3 regions of the Danxiaibacter flavus genome follow, and region 3 is predicted to be linked to each of the others. Evidence: riboswitches for the same ligand, from Rfam matches in the RefSeq annotation. Region 3 holds a riboswitch; each other region holds the start of a gene.
What was found. A riboswitch is a leader RNA that binds a small molecule or an ion and turns the genes downstream of it on or off. The one in region 3 is predicted to bind thiamine pyrophosphate.
Positions count from the first base shown of each region.

Region 1: it holds a riboswitch for thiamine pyrophosphate, as region 3 does, so the genes downstream of both, QTN47_RS24400 (TonB-dependent receptor) here and thiM (hydroxyethylthiazole kinase) in region 3, are expected to answer to the same signal.
Region 2: it holds a riboswitch for thiamine pyrophosphate, as region 3 does, so the genes downstream of both, thiS (sulfur carrier protein ThiS) here and thiM (hydroxyethylthiazole kinase) in region 3, are expected to answer to the same signal.

Region 1 covers NZ_JAULBC010000009.1:212,295-215,577, reverse strand. Annotated here, with positions in the region: gene era (GTPase Era) at 1-547, opposite strand, end outside; tRNA gene QTN47_RS24410 (tRNA-Met) at 709-783, opposite strand; gene QTN47_RS24405 (head GIN domain-containing protein) at 928-1,647, opposite strand; TPP riboswitch at 1,980-2,076, shown strand; gene QTN47_RS24400 (TonB-dependent receptor) at 2,137-3,283, shown strand, end outside.
Region 2 covers NZ_JAULBC010000009.1:86,031-89,313, forward strand. Annotated here, with positions in the region: gene thiC (phosphomethylpyrimidine synthase ThiC) at 1-1,853, opposite strand, end outside; gene thiS (sulfur carrier protein ThiS) at 1,901-2,104, opposite strand; TPP riboswitch at 2,168-2,262, opposite strand; gene QTN47_RS23965 (TlpA family protein disulfide reductase) at 2,436-3,283, shown strand, end outside.
Region 3 covers NZ_JAULBC010000001.1:960,282-963,564, forward strand. Annotated here, with positions in the region: gene thiD (bifunctional hydroxymethylpyrimidine kinase/phosphomethylpyrimidine kinase) at 1-232, opposite strand, end outside; gene thiE (thiamine phosphate synthase) at 229-864, opposite strand; gene thiM (hydroxyethylthiazole kinase) at 914-1,708, opposite strand; TPP riboswitch at 1,758-1,853, opposite strand; gene QTN47_RS03640 (Gfo/Idh/MocA family protein) at 2,361-3,283, shown strand, end outside.

The sequences.
Region 1 (3,283 bases), on a different contig from region 3:
TATAAAAAGATTCACCCTCCGGCATTAGTTCAATGATAGCTTCAAGAAGTTGCTCAAGATTCGCCTTTTTCAACGCAGAAATAGAAACTATCTTCTTACAATACCGTTGATTGCCAAAAAATGATATTACTTCTTCCAGCTTGCCCTTCGATGCCTTGTCAGCTTTGTTTACAACAACAATAGAAGGAACTTTTAGTTTAAGTGAGCTGAACAGCTGGTGATTTTCCTGTATATCATCATTTGCATCAACGATCAAAAGGGCAACATCCGCATCTTCCAACGCACTTTTTACGCTGTGCATCATTTTTTCGTGCAGCTTGTATTTGGGTTCGATGATTCCCGGTGTGTCTGAAAAGATCACCTGGTACTTCCCCGGCTCTGTTAAGAAACCTTTAATGCGATGCCTTGTTGTTTGCACTTTTGATGAAACAATCGCAAGTTTTTCGCCCAGCAAAGCATTAAGCAAAGTGCTTTTGCCTGCATTAGGTTTACCAAATATGTTTACAAAACCTGCTTTCATTTTCAAATCAACAATAAAAAGTAACAAATCAAAACGATTGCCGCAAGTGCAAACGTCCGGTACAACCATTATAAATCACAAAAGCCTCTAAGAGGCTCTGCAATTATTCATTTATACCTTACGGCCTCTAACAGATGAAAACCTATCAGATTAGTTTTTAAATAGTTAAGGCCTCTTGCGAGGCCTTCTGGTTGCGAAGGGAGGGTTCGAACCTCCGACCTTCGGGTTATGAGCCCGACGAGCTACCGCTGCTCTACTTCGCGATTTGAGATTGCAAATGTAGGGGGATAATTGTTACCAGCCAAAATATTCTAGAATATTTTTTAATTGACAGTGGAAAATTGACAATTGATAATGAAATACATCCATTCCTAATTTTCAATTGTCAACTTTCAATTTTCAATTAACTAATCCTGCTTTTTAATGCTAGAACCTCCGCTCGCATCAACACTCATAATAACACCTGTTCCTTTGTAATGGATTATACTTCCTCCGCTGGCATCGGCTTTTAACGCTTTATTGATGGTGATGTTGATCACAGATCCTCCGGACGCATCCACATTACAATTGTTTACGGCAATTGCAAAATCTTTAAAAATGCTACCACCGCTGGCTTCGATGCTTGCAGCGTCAAAAGCGCCATCCAATTTCGCGATGCTGCCGCCACTTAAATCTATGTTTAAACTGTTCCCTGTAAACTTGCCTTCAGCAATGCTTCCTCCACTTAATTCCATTTTCAGGTTATTTACGTTTATGGGGTCAGCAATTTTACCCACAGAGCCACCACTGAGGTCAAGGAAGTTCAAATCTGTGACAGTTACATATGCTTTGATTTTCTTATTACCCCAGCTCCATCCGTTCCAAAATCCATTTTCGAGGTAGATCTTCAGGACGCCATTTTTTACTTCAGTTTTTATTTTAGCCGTAAACTTATCCTCACCAGCACTAACTGCAACACCCTGCTCTTTGCCCTGTGACAAATACAGGTTAATGCCGCCACCTACACTCACGCCGTTAAATTTATCAACGGTTCTAATACTGGCGTTAGGGTCGTAAACCAGGTTTTGAGCTTTCAGCACCATTATGCTCAGGAAAAGTAAACCTGTCAAAATCAAAAACTTCTTCATAAGGAATATATGTTTGCTGTTCAACGATTTTTTTTGAAAAAGGTTACAGGAAGATACAAAAAAGTAGTTTCAAGCTTAAAGCCTAAAGCTCAAAGCTTAAAACTTTTACTGTCATGTTTTTGAATACTGGCTAAGAAGGCAAATTTCCCGTCATTCGCTTGCTCAGTCTCAAAAAAATCACGTCAAGAGTTGTGTATAGCTCTTAAGTTTTAGGCTTTGAGCTTTAGGCTTTAAGCTTGCTTTCTCGCATGCAAACTTTTAATATTTGTTTTGAATAGAACTTGAGGTGTTACTTTGTGGTTGAAAAATCACCGGCAATCTGCGGTCCGTTGGTGATTTCCTCGGGGTGCTTTCGAAAGAAGGCTGAGATTATACCCGTAGAACCTGAACAGGGTAATTCCTGCGAAGGGAAAGGCGAAGAACTTCTTTTATTTGTCCTCTCCACAGCAATTCCCTGTTCCCAAAATTTGATTAATACAAATTAGGAACATGAAGAAACTTTTGGGAACACTAACAGCTCTGTCTACTGTTATTTTTGTTCATGCACAGTTTTCCGTCAGAGGAAAAGTAACCGACACACAACACCAGGCACTGAAAGGTGTAAGTGCAGTATTTAGCGACGTTAAAGGAAAAACACGGTCAACGATAAGCCAGGAAGATGGATCATTTGCCATCTCCGGACTTTCTAACAATTCATCGGGATCACTTAATCTTGAATTTGTCGGGAAGAAAAAGGTTTCGAAAAATATTTCAGTTGACAACAGCGATGTTGTTATTGATGTCGTTATGGAGGATAACAATTTTTTCCTCGAACCATTAGAGGTAAAGGCTTTGCGTGCAACCGACAAAAGCCCGTTCACGAAAACCAACCTTGCTAAAGCTGAGATCGAGAAAAATAATATTGGGCAGGACCTTCCTTTTATCCTTAACCAAACACCTTCCGTTGTGGTTAACTCAGATGCCGGCACTGGCATTGGCTACACGGGTATTCGTATCAGGGGTACTGATGCAACACGCATCAACGTAACGTTAAACGGTATTCCTTACAACGATGCCGAAAGTCAGGGCACATTTTTCGTGGATATGCCAGATGCAATATCTTCTGTTAACTCCATACAAATTCAACGCGGTATAGGAACTTCTACCAATGGCTCAGGAACTTTTGGCGCAACAATTAACCTTAGCACCAATGAGTTCAATGACAAGGCTTATGCCGAGTCCAATAACAGCTACGGCTCATTCAACAGTTGGAAAAACACCATCAAAGTAGGAAGCGGTTTGATCAATGATCACTTTACAGTTGATGCACGTCTTAGCCGCATAAGCAGCGACGGATATATTGACAGGGCGAGCAGCAACCTGCAGTCATTCTATTTTTCTACTGCTTATGTAAACAAAAAAACGTCTGTAAGATTCAATATTATCTCCGGTAAAGAAAAAACATACCAGGCATGGAACGGAGTTCCGGAAAGTATGCTATCAACAGATAGGACGTATAATTCACTGGGAACAGATAAGCCTGGAGCTCCTTACGATAATCAAACAGATAATTACCAGCAGGACCATTATCAGCTATTCGTAAATCAGGCCATCAACAATAACCTTTCGTTCAACATTGCCACTTTTCTCGTGCACG
Region 2 (3,283 bases), on a different contig from region 3:
ATTTCCGCGCCCTGTTCTCTAAACTCTTTTGCTTTTTCCAACATGCCTTCAGCTAACTCCTTTGTTTGCTGCTCGCTATATTCCCGGATGTCCTGTGTAATTTTCATGGAACAGAAATGTGGTCCGCACATGGAACAGAAATGTGCAATTTTCGCGCCTTCTGCAGGCAATGTTTCATCGTGGAAGGAACGGGCTGTATCGGGGTCTAGCGATAAATTAAACTGGTCTTCCCATCTAAACTCAAACCTGGCTTTACTTAAAGCATTGTCGCGGTATTGTGCGCCCGGATGTCCTTTCGCAAGATCTGCGGCATGTGCCGCAATTTTGTAAGCAATAACACCATCCTTCACATCTTTTTTATTAGGTAAGCCCAAATGTTCCTTTGGCGTTACATAGCAAAGCATGGCAGTACCATACCAGCCGATCATGGCCGCGCCAATGGCTGAAGTTATATGGTCATAGCCCGGTGCTATATCAGTAGTTAAAGGACCTAATGTGTAGAAGGGCGCTTCATGACATTCCTTCAATTGCTTATCCATATTTTCTTTTATCAGGTGCATAGGGACATGGCCGGGACCTTCAATCATTACCTGTACATCATGCTTCCACGCAATTTTGGTAAGTTCACCCAGCGTTTCCAGTTCTGCGAATTGAGCCGCGTCATTGGCATCGGCAATTGAGCCGGGACGCAAGCCGTCGCCTAATGAAAAACTTACATCATAAGCTTTCATTATTTCGCAGATCTCTTCAAAATGCGTATACAAGAAATTCTCTTTATGATGAGCCAGGCACCATTTTGCCATAATGCTTCCGCCTCTTGAAACAATGCCTGTTGTACGTTTTGCAGTAAGTGGAATATAGCGGAGTAAAACGCCGGCATGAATAGTAAAATAATCAACGCCTTGTTCAGCCTGTTCAATCAATGTATCCTTAAAGATCTCCCATGTAAGGTCTTCTGCTTTGCCATTCACTTTTTCCAATGCCTGGTAAATGGGTACAGTGCCAACAGGAACCGGGCAATTGCGGATAATCCATTCCCTGGTTTCATGAATATTCTTTCCGGTCGATAAATCCATTAGTGTATCTCCACCCCAACGGCAGCTCCATACAGCTTTATCCACTTCTTCTTCAATGGAAGAGGTAACAACAGAGTTACCAATATTCGTATTGATCTTCACCAAAAAATTACGGCCAATGATCATTGGTTCGCTCTCCGGATGGTTGATGTTAGAAGGGATGATGGCTCTTCCCGCAGCTACTTCGTCACGCACAAATTCAGGTGTAATTTTTTTTAAGGGGGTGTTGGCGCCAAAGCTATTGCCTGGATGCTGTTGGCTTAGCGATTCATCGGATAACGCTTCTATTTGTTGATTTTCACGAATGGCAATGTATTCCATTTCAGGCGTGATGATGCCTTTCCGTGCATAATGCAATTGCGTTACATTTTTTCCCGACTTTGCTTTATATGGTTTTTGAATGTGCTCAAATTGTAACGGCTTAAGTTTTTCATCATTCAACCGTTTATTGCTGTATCCGGAGGAAAATCCGGATAGTTTTTCTACATCACCTCTTTGTACAATCCATTCTTCGCGAAGCCTTGTCAGTCCTTTCTTTAAATCTATGCCAACATCCGGGTCAGTGTAAGGGCCACTGGTATCGTACACAGTGACGGGTACGTTAGGTACTACTTCTTCTTTTATGGAAGAAATGCGAACGCTGTCGCCCAATGCAATTTCCCGCATGGCCACTTTGATGTTATGCAACTTGCCTGTTATGTATATTTTCCTCGAACCGGTAAGCGGTGCACGCATTTCCATGTTCTCGTAAGAAGATGGTATTTTATCTTTTTGCATATTGTATAAGTGTTGTGTAAATGAGAAGGTTAATTGATGAGAAGGTGTCATCCTCCTTGTGATGCCTTTATGATAACCAATGCATCGTTATGCTCCAGTATATAAGATTCCCAATCTTTTTTTGGAATGACAATATTGTTAACGGCGATGGCAACACCATTCAGGGAGTTAATTTGTAAGGCTTGCAGCGCGAGGGAAAGTGTCAGATGGTCGGCAATTTCCTGCGGTTTGCTGTTCAGCAAAATATTCATGGCATCTTGTTTAAGGTGAAAAGAAAAATGAACAATAAACTTTAGGAAATACAAAAACAGAGAACTCAGATGAGCACTTTTCCCTTCGCAGGCATTATCCTGATCAGGTTAAAAAGGGTATAATCTCAGCCGTGTTTACGGCACCCCTAAAGCACTGCGAAAATAGAAGTTTTATTTAAGAAAAAAAGAAATGAGAAAAAAATGGGGGTAGATTATTTTAAAATTATGCTTAAATTGAATTTCTGCTGATTACACTTTGCTGCCTAATCCTTGTGTTGCCTGAACCTGATCAGCTGGTCTTTCGATTTAAATATCTGTATAATTTTTGTTTATGATCAACACTACTGTGTTAAGTAGGGTGCGAATTGCTGTTGCATGTCTATTTGTAATTTCATCATGTAAGCAGTCTGCCCGTTCTTATCAGAAAATCGTTTTAAAAAATTATATAACGGACACAGTTCCTTATGGTGCCAACGGCTTAGTTGTGCATTTTAATGAACGCGGTGATGGAGTGAAATTTTCGTCTATTAACACAATAGATTCAGTAAAAGTTGGCACAGTTCAGTTACAGGATTTGTCAGGCATTTCGTCTTCAATAAACGAGAAAACGGAGTTGAACAGTTCATTTAAAGTTGCTTTAATTTATGGATCAAAATATAAGTGGATCTGTTTTGATACTGACAATGATGGGAATTTCGAAAACGAAGAATTGCAGCGCTTGGACACTTTTAAAAACTCTGTTGTAATAAAAAATGTGGATTTGTATGATGGAGAAATTCATCGGAAGCGTGATGTTATTGCTAAGTATGCAATTACACCAATTAACACTGACGGGATAGTTGTTTTTCCTTATTATCACGTTGGAAATTTTATAGTTGACAGCATTGAATTCAAGTTTGCTTTATGCGCTTCTTTTTTTGCAGCTGAGTATAATCGTGAATCCGCAATTTTGTTTATAAATAATGCAAATGAGCCATTTAAAAATCCAAAAGAGCATCCGGTAAAATACAAGGTTGGAGACACTATTTATTTCTCATCTAAATCCTTTCGTTTTGCTGTAGTTTCAAAAGGCGGCGATACAATAAGCCTGGAAGAACTTACAGATAACGCCCTACACTATGGTATTGAGCCTGGGCAATATGCATTTCCAATACAGGCGACTGACATTTCTAATGGTCG
Region 3 (3,283 bases):
GCTGAATATCGTCAATAACAGCGGTGATCTGTCCGCGGACAATATCTTCCGGAATGCTATGTATCCCGGAGACGCCCACTGTATTTTGAACGGTAATAGCCGTTATGGCGCTGCAACCGTAACATCCCAATGCGGAGAACGTTTTCAGATCAGCCTGTATGCCCGCACCGCCACCGCTGTCAGAGCCGGCAATGGTCATTACCGGCGCATAAGTAAATTTCTTCTCTGTCATGATCTGCTGTTTTTTTCAATTTCATTACGCAACATAGCAGCTGCTTTTTCCGGATCATCCGCACTGCAGATAGCTGATACTACAGCAACACAATCTGCGCCAGCTTTTATAACATCCGCCACGTTGGTTAGGTTGATGTTGCCTATGGCAACAAGGGGTTTTGTGGTTGCTTTGCGCATCCATCTTATGCCATCAAGTCCCCATTCTCTTACCGTGTCCACCTTTGTGGAAGTGTTAAAAACAGGACTGATGCCAAGATAATCCGAAGGTATTATTTCGGTATTGTTAAGTTGTTCTTCATACTCAATAGAATAACCAAGACAATTGCATTGGGGCCATGCTGCTCTTATTGCAGTCGGTGAAAGATCACTGTTGCCTACATGAACGCCGTATGCATGAATGTATTGAGCAACCTGCCAGCGATCGTTTATGATAAGCGGAATGTTGTTTTTTGAAAGCAGGGATTGCAGTTCGGTTGCCGTATTGGTGAATACTTCTTCAGTGGCGTGCTTGTCCCTGAACTGTACAATATCAACGCCGCCTTTAACAGCTGCAGCAACAACATCCAGTAATTTTTTGCCTTTACAGGCGAGTTCATTTGTTACCAGATAAAGCTTATGTGGAAATGCCATATTATTTGTTTAATTGTCCCAAACGTTGCTCAAATCAATTCCGCCATTGTTAAACAATGTGTACAGTTTCCATAAAAGTTGTTACATCCATTGTATAAAGCGCATCAAGAAAAGCCGTTTGCAATGTTGCTGGTCCGCCTGCTTTTTTCACTGCGACCTCTCCCGCAACTCCCATCATTGCCATTGCTGCGCAGGTGGCCAGGTGCGCATCTGCCTGAACTGCACAAAACGCTCCGGTCAGGGCAGACGCGGTACACCCCATTCCTGTAATCCGGGTCATAAGAGCATGCCCGTTCTTCAAGCCGGTAACCATATCATTGCTGGTGATATAGTCCGTTTCTCCTGAAATGCAAACCACGCATTTAAGTTGATTGCTCAGTTGTTTGGCTGCTTCGATGGCATCATTGCTGGAATGAGTGCTATCCACACCCCTGGTTTTGTTTTCAGCGTTAGCAACAGCAAGTATTTCAGAAGCGTTACCTCTTATAACCGCAGGCCTGTGTATCGCCAGCAATTCCGCGATAACCTGGTTCCGGTAGGCGGTAGCACCTGCACCAACAGGGTCCAGTACCCATGGTTTGTTCTTTGCTTCTGCTGCTTTAATAGCAATTTTCATGCTATTTACCCAGTTGCTGTCCAATGTGCCGATGTTAACTACCAATGCACCGGAAATATTTACCATATCATCCATCTCCTCAGCAGCATGGGCCATTATTGGCGAGGCTCCGGCAGCCAGTAAAGCGTTGGCGTTAAAATTCATTACCACATAGTTCGTAATGCTGTGTACCAGCGGGGATCTTTCTTTAACAGCCACAACCTGCTGCCATAATAATTCTTTTGTCATGAAACTTTTTTTAGCGCGATAGGAGGATGGCCGTGCAAAGAAAGGAACATAGAAAGCCTTTGCTTTTTCCTACGACGGTATTAACCGTATCAGGTACCAAGGGTATCATCTCAGTTCCATAAAAGGAACACCCCTAAAGCGGATGCAAAATAAGGAATTCAGGGGAAAGGTGAAAGCTAAAAGCTTAAAGCCTAAAGCTTAAAGCCTAAGGCGGAGAACCTTAATTTTATGAATGGACAATTGAAAGTTCCTGCCCGACTAACATCGTTCAGGCGGGGAAAATTGACAATGGAATGTGCAAATGAGGGGATATGCAAATGTGCGAATGAGAGAATATGCAAATGAGAGAATATGCAAATGTGCAAATATGGAATGAGTGAAAATGAGATGTGTATGACAACGCTTCCGGTTAGGAAGGCTCATAGCTAAAAGCTGATAGCTGATAGCTAAAATTAAGATCTGGATACGCAAATACAACCCCCGGCGTTAAAAACTAACCTGACACCTGATACCTGATACCTTAAAGCTCAAAGCTGAAAGCTGATAGCTGACAGCTCTACACAAACGTTTGCCTTAATATGCTTTCCCGTGATTTTTATTCGGGTTTATTCAAGAAATTAGCGTTTTACTGTACACACCAAAAAAAGTAGTAATGAAATCTAACCGTAGAAACTTTTTACGCAACATAACTCTTGGTTCAGGAGTACTTGCCGTTGGTTTGCCTTCCATTGGAAAGTCTGCAAATGTTGCAGAAGAAACATTTGATGCAGCACCTCAGAACGGAAAACAACAATTTAACATGAGCGGGTATGCTGCTCCAAAACTGGATAAAGTTCGTATTGGTATTATTGGTCTGGGTATGAGAGGGCCTGGTGCTGTACAAAGAATGTCTTATATAGAAGGTGTTGAAATAAAAGCTTTGTGTGATAAACAGGCTGATCGCGTTGCAAAAGCGCAGAAAATCCTCGAGAAAGCCGGAATTCCGAAAGCAAAGGAATATACCGGTGAAGATGGTTGGAAAGCATTGTGTGAAAGCAATGATATTGATCTTGTGTATATATGCACGCCATGGCATTACCACACGCCAATGGCTGTATATGCAATGAAGAATGGCAAACACGCCTGCACGGAAGTTCCTGCTGCAGTTACAATAGATGAGTGCTGGCAATTGGTGGAGACTTCAGAGAAAACAAAAAAGCATTGTATGATGCTTGAGAATTGTTGCTATGATTTCTTTGAACAACTGACCCTGAACATGGCGCGTAATGGTATGTTCGGTGAATTGATTCATGCAGAAGGCGCTTATTTGCACAACCTGCTTGATCTCAACTTTGATAAGAATGGCTATGCTGATATGTGGAGGCTGAAAGAGAATGCCACAAGAAACGGTAATCTGTATCCAACACATGGTCTTGGACCGATTGCACAATGCATGAACATAAACCGGGGAGACAATTTTGATCACCTGGTTTCTATGTCCAGCAATGATTTTCTAATGGGAGCAGAGGCTAAAAAGAGAGCTGCCAGCGATTCGTTCTACAATCAATTTGTTGGCAAGCCTTACCGTGGTGATAT